Regions from separate parts of the Clostridium swellfunianum genome, predicted to be linked through region 1. Evidence: riboswitches for the same ligand, from Rfam matches in the RefSeq annotation. Region 1 holds a riboswitch; the other holds the start of a gene.

Region 1 (3,331 bases):
TATCTTTTTCCTCTACAAGTTTGTATCCAGCCTCTCTGCCAAATAAGTCGAGTCCATTCATATTATTCATAAGCAAATGCTCACTTGTAAAAGGAACTCCTGTAAGCCTGCAGCCTCTGTAGCCTGGTGCCTCTCCTACAAGCATAACCTTTGGCTTTATCTTATTCATCTTATTTAGATAAATCAGTAAGTTCTTTCTTCTAATCTCATTATCCTTATACTCATAGGAGTACTGGTTGTACACATTAGGTGTAACTTCTGTCATAGCCAGCTCCTCTATGAAGCCTTCAAATTTGTTTCTCATCTAATCAATCCTTTATAGAATTAAGTTTACTAAATATTATTATATTAATAGTGAAGGTTTTATACAATGAGTGAAAATTTGGAAGGACTACTTTACTAGCAGGTTTGCTAATAAAATAGTCCTTTACATATGGGCATCTTCTTATATAACTATTTATTTAAATACTATATGTTATAAATCTATTTGATTGATTAAACTTGCAAAAAACCATTCATCCTGCTCGTTATCTTTCCTTGAACTGAATAAAAGCTTCTATTTAAAAGAGTAGCAATTTCTCTATAAGTTTTGCCGTTGTTAACCATAGACTTAAGAGTCATTTCTTCTTTGGTTGTCCACTTTTTTCGAGACGACATATCTTTCTTAAGCTTATCTGACTCTACCTTTGCTAAAAGCCATTCTGGAAGCTCACAGCTTCCTTTATCTCGTGAAGTTATGAAGCAGGTATTTATAAACTTAAGATCGCAACTTCTCGCATCCCATTTATCTTGATGTTCCTCTAAAAATATTTTAAAGTTATAGATAGTAATCTGATATTTCTTTACAGAATTAACCTTTAACCTTCTATATTTTACATAACCTCTGTTCATCCAATTATAAATAGTCCTCGTTCCAACTCCTAAAACAGAAGCAACATTTTTAGGAGTAAGGTATTCACCATTTGCAATAACCTGATCCCTAAGCCCTATTTTGTGTGCCTTAAGCAAAATTCCATTCTTTGTTCTTCCTAGCTTTTTTGCTATATTTTCTACAGGAATAACTCCCCACTTCTCCTCAAGGTATGATACTTCTTCTTCAGACCAGTGTTTATTTTCTGAGTTTAATCCAAGTCCTTTAGCTTTTTTTATAATACTCTCCCTGCTTCTATCAGGCAAAAGTCTTATTATTTCTTCCATAGGTTTTACATTATAAAAATCTTTTAATATTTGTACTTCTTCGTTTGTCCACTTTTTCTTTAAACATTTTTTTACTTCATTAGTATTCAATTCCCCACACACTCCTCAATTAATAAAACATTAGTTGTTTTTAGTTAACTTAATTATTAAAAAAAGACAAGCAAAAAAGGTGCCTGTCTAGTAAAGCTCAAAAAGTTAACCTATATCAACGGCAACCTGACAATCATGGCAATTAATCTTGCTTTAGACTCACGGCTTTGCGTCTCCACCTTTCGATGGGTTTGCTATTATACAAATATAAAATAATTGATTTATGAAGTTTTATTTCTATTATTTTACACTCATAATTATATTATATAAATTTGGCAAATTCAAGGTTTTTTATAATATAATTAAAATTACTTATTCTATTTTTGGAGACTTATATGTCTGAAAGCACTTATTCACTAGCAAATTCCATTTTCTTACTTTTTTCGCTCCATAATAAGCAATACTACTACAGGAGATAAGATGATTCCAGAAACTACTATAGCAGCAGAAATTGAGGTTTTTAAAGCTATAAACCCAATAATAGGTCCCCCAATAATCTGACCTAAGGCGTCTATCTGCCCATAGGTTGATATAACTGTAGCTCTTACCTCTGATTTTATATTTTTATTTCTCCAAGCACTGTATATTGGTCCATTGGTAGTTCTTAAAATATAGAATAAAAGGTACATGGATAATGCTAAAGTAAAATTTCCCGAAAACCCAAAGAAAATCACTGCTGCAACCATAAGTATATTAATTAGAGTTAGTATCCAAACCCTATCAAGCTCCCCTGTTTTCTCCATTCTTCGCTTTATATATTCAACTGCAAGTATGCTTATAAGCATCGCAGTGCCATCTATAATTCCAATCCAAACTATAGGCTTGATTCCTGCTATGTTTGGAAAGCCTATATCATTTTGAAGGTGCGCTGTCCATAATCTGTCAAAGCCTTCGCTATAAAGGCCATACAAAAGTGCTATAGACATCATTAAAACTAACACTTTGCTTCCTTTTATAAATTTAATCCCTTCCATGAAGGTATGTCTCATTTGCATCCAAGAATTTCTGTCTTCTGCAGGAGCGGGTTTGAAATTTTCCTCCTTCATAAAGAACATTAGAAAAACAGAAAGCATTATAAATAGAACTCCACCGATGATAATTGGCAAATTCATAAGCTTTACACCTATTACAGTACTTAAAAGTATGCCAATAAAGGAAGCCAACTGGCTCATTTGAGCTCCTTTTAAATAAACCCAATCTAAACTTTTGCCTTCCAGCTCATCTGCTATCCAAGCTTCATCTGCACCACTTGTAAAGGTATAGCCCAGTCCCCATAAAAACTGGCTTACTATGACTGCTGCAAATAACGGCACAGAGCCTTCTAATATAAATGCTGTTCCAATTAATAAAAGCCCTATAATAACCGAAAGCTTTCTGCTTTTCATGTCTGCAACAACACCTGTTGGTACCTCAAATACAAAACAGGAAGCTTCTAAAACTGTACCTACAAGTACAAGCTGAAGGGGATTTAAATGTAGAGTATCAATTCTATAAAGCTGACTCACTGTAAAAACCATAGAAAAGAAAAGTGCCGAAGCACCTGAATATATTAAATAAATTGTGGTTTGAGATAGTTTTTTGCTCATTTAATCAACCCCTTCACTGCTTTTTAACTATTGGAATATATATGTCCATAACAGAACTTAAAGGATTATGGCATCTTTCATCGTAGTATTCAAAATCAGGCTTGCCCGGTGCTATTTCATAGCCCGAATTAGGAAACCATTCATACATTATATAATTCCAGGTTCCTTGAATAGCCTTTGAAAACTCTCTATTTTCATAAGGTGCAGGAGGTGTTGTAAACACTGCATACAAAGCCTCAGGTATTTCTGTAATTATAATATTCTCGCTTGGCCTATCATAAGCTTCTGCGGTTACTCCAAGAAGATACTGAAACTTGCCTGTTTCCATGTTAGGTGGGAAGCATACAGCATATTCTCCATGAACCGAAGGTTTGACCTCTTCATATAATTTATCTTCCCAGTTTTCTATTTCAAAACGTTCCCAAAAGGCTGGAATTTCTCTTTCATTTCTCTGGCTT
Region 2 (3,331 bases), 3.9 Mb from region 1:
ATACTTAAAGAGGTAAAAAGTGATATAGAAAAAGGAAGTAGTTTATCAGAAGCCTTAGGAAAGCATGAGGATATACCAGAAATGCTTGTCAACATGATAAGTGTTGGTGAAATGAGCGGAACTCTTGATACTGTAATGAATAGAATGGCTGATTATTATGAGAAGAGCTACAAGCTTCAGAAAAAGATTAAGGGCTCTTTAACTTATCCTATTATGGTAGCTGTGGTTGCAGTTGTGGTAGTTAATCTTCTTCTTATATTTGTACTGCCTACCTTCGTGGGCATGATAACAAGTTCAGGAGGCACCTTGCCTATGCCTACCCGTATAATTATGGCTTTGAGTGATTTCATGAAAAAATATGGCTTGCTACTTATGGGATTTATTCTGATGCTAGCAATAGTTGCGAAGATATTTATAAGGAATAATGAAGAGGCAGCAGAAAAAGTAGATATGCTAAAGCTAGATATGCCGCTCTTTGGAAAGATAATTACCAAGATTGTAACAGCAAGGTTTACAAGAACCTTTGGGACTCTTATGAGTACAGGCGTGCCGCTACTTGAGAGTATTGATATTTGTTCAAAGGTTGTAGGAAACGCAGTAGCAAGTAAATTACTCCAAAGCACTAGCGAAGCAGTAAGGAAAGGTCATAGCATTGCCTTAAGTCTCGAAGGCAGAGGCGTTTTTCCCACTATGCTAACCCAAATGATGAAGATAGGCGAGGAAACAGGAACTCTAGACAGTATTATGGAAAAGACAGCAGAGTTTTATGATAATGAGGTTGAAAATGCTACTTCTCAATTGTCAACATTAATTGAACCGTTAATAATAGTATTTTTAGCAGTAGTGGTAGGTTTTATTGTAATAGCTATGCTGTTGCCGATGTTTGAGATGTATAACTTAGTATCTAGTATGTAGAATGAATTGCATAATAAGCATTCATATATAAACATTAGGAGGGTAAAAAATGATAAACAAAGGGGAGGTAAAATTAATGACCAAGAAAAGAAAGGGTTTTACATTAATTGAACTTATTGTAGTTATTGCAATTCTGGGAATATTAGCAGCAATTGCTGTTCCAAGATTCGGTTCTACATTAAGTGGTACGAAGGATAAAGCAGATTTAGCTACTGCAAGAACACTTCAAAGTGCAGCACAAACTTTCCAAGCTAATTCATCTACTAATTCACTTCCGGCTGCATCGGATTTTAAAACAAGCGGAGCAATGGCTGCTTATCTTGCACCTGAAGCTTTAACTTCAACTGGTGTAAAGGCATGCCAAAATACTGCAAATAAGTTTTGGTATGATGCTGCTACTGGTGATGTAAAAGTTAAAGATTCAAAGCCAGCTGACTCTTATGAATCTCTTAACTAAAATTAAGAGATTAGGGTAGCAAAGAAATACAATTTACATATGGACACTTGAATTGTATGGAGCTAATAGTGTAACCGACCCTTTATTTCTGAAATAAATATTTAACAATATTATATAGTTAAAAATTGACATCTTTTCTGCTGAGATTAAATATAACATTATTTTTGAAAAATAATAAAAGACTATAATTAATATTAAATAAATCTTTCATGGCAGCACTAATGAACATGTTCGATAGCGCTGCCTTTTAAAGTTTATAAATACAGAGAACAAATATATAATTTTATAGATATATGATTTTAGAACTAATAAAGGTAGATTACATCTTTCATGAAAGTGGTGATTTAATGTTTGAAAAAGACCTAATAGCTGTAGAGATTGGGCACGAGTACATAAAAATTCTATCAGGTTCAAAAAACAAGATAAAATGCTGTGGTAGTATAAAGACTCCTGAAGAGGCTTTTGTAAAGGAAAATATTTTAAATATTCAAAGGCTTGCAAAGGCGATTTCAGAGTTTTTAAAAGAAAACAATATAACCACAAAAAGAATATCCTTTACTGTACACGGTGAGGATATTGTAGTAAGGCATATAGAAACACCCATAATGGACAGCAAGGGAATCATTAAATCACTGCAGTGGGAGATTAGTCAATACCTTCCCAATGAGGGAGAAAACTATTATACAGATTATGAGATAATAGATAAGATAAATACAAAGGAAAAGAAAGTCTACAAGGTTATGGTGGTTTCTGCACCTAAAGAAAAGATAGACAAGTATGTGGAGCTTGCTAAAAAATTAAATCTAAAACTTGAAGCTATAGATATTGCTCCCAATAATATAAGCAAGGTTTTTAGAAATGTTCATAAGCTTAAGAAGGAAATACAAAGCATCGGCATAATTCACATAGATCATTATAATAGCAACTTTACTATTTTAGAGAACGGGAGATTATTTATTGAGAGAACCATACCTTTTGGAATTAATAATGTGGCGGATATAATGTATCCATTTGCTAAATCCAGACCAGAGGAATCTGCGAAGAACTTCTTAAGAGTATTTAACTTTTATGTGCAAGAAGAGAGTACTGTTGATGTGGCAATAAAAGGTCTGTTTGATCAAGCACTTTATTCCTTTGAGAAAATTATACAGTTTTATACCACAGGGAAAACAAATAAGTCGCTAGACATGATTTATGTAATTGGAGAAGGCGCAGAAATAAAAGGAATTGATAATTACATTCAGGAATACTTTTCAACTACAGTGGAAATAGTTGACTCGGCTGAAGAAATAGGGATAAAAACAAAGCTTCCTGAGAATTGCAGCTTCAAATACTATGTTAATAGCATAGGCTTGCTGCTAAGAAAGGAGTAGGCTATGAGAGAACTTAATCTTATTCCAAACCATATAAAGCAGAAGAGAGAAAAGGATGCAATGCTTCTTAAAACAGTTGGCGGGGCGCTGCTTATACTCTCATTATTAGCGGCTATTGCTATTGTGCCCTATGCAAAGCTTAACGAGCTTAACAAAAGAGAAGCTGACCTTAAAGGCTCTCTGGAAAAATCGAAGCTTATAATTATTGATAATGAGAAGCTTAGAAAAGAAGTAACCTCCTACAAGCAGTATGCAGATTTAGTAGAGAAAACACAAAAATCCAACTCTGCCATATATCCAGTTATTAAAAGCTTGGAAAAGCATATGCCACAGGATATTGTTATAAATACTCTTGATTATAAGTCGGGCAGTATTAATATATCTGCAGCAGCAAAGGTATACAACTCAATTAATGAGTTTGCAGCTAATCTTCAAGAGTCAAAGGAATTTACTAATAGCCTTGTTGCAAATATAATTAAAGATGAACAAAAGGGTATCTATACTTTCACCTTAGTAATCACTAATATAAGGGAGGAAGTAAAATGAAGAACTTAAGTAAAAGTGAAAAGCTTCTTTTAAGCATATT

What was found. Region 1 has a riboswitch for cyclic di-GMP ahead of NBE98_RS02285 (helix-turn-helix domain-containing protein). Riboswitches for the same ligand answer to the same signal wherever they lie in the genome.
Region 2: linked by a shared signal. The riboswitch ahead of pilM (pilus assembly protein PilM) and the one ahead of NBE98_RS02285 (helix-turn-helix domain-containing protein) in region 1 are both predicted to bind cyclic di-GMP.

What each region holds. Positions count from the first base shown of each region.
Region 1 covers NZ_JAMOFV010000006.1:456,841-460,171, reverse strand. Annotated here, with positions in the region: gene NBE98_RS02290 (uracil-DNA glycosylase) at 1-304, opposite strand, end outside; gene NBE98_RS02285 (helix-turn-helix domain-containing protein) at 496-1,287, opposite strand; cyclic di-GMP riboswitch class I at 1,405-1,493, opposite strand; gene NBE98_RS02280 (MFS transporter) at 1,662-2,873, opposite strand; gene NBE98_RS02275 (AraC family transcriptional regulator) at 2,887-3,331, opposite strand, start outside.
Region 2 covers NZ_JAMOFV010000006.1:4,324,810-4,328,140, reverse strand. Annotated here, with positions in the region: gene NBE98_RS20575 (type II secretion system F family protein) at 1-915, shown strand, start outside; gene NBE98_RS22485 (type II secretion system protein) at 992-1,372, shown strand; cyclic di-GMP riboswitch class II at 1,379-1,461, shown strand; gene pilM (pilus assembly protein PilM) at 1,720-2,745, shown strand; gene NBE98_RS20560 (PilN domain-containing protein) at 2,749-3,291, shown strand; gene NBE98_RS20555 (hypothetical protein) at 3,288-3,331, shown strand, end outside.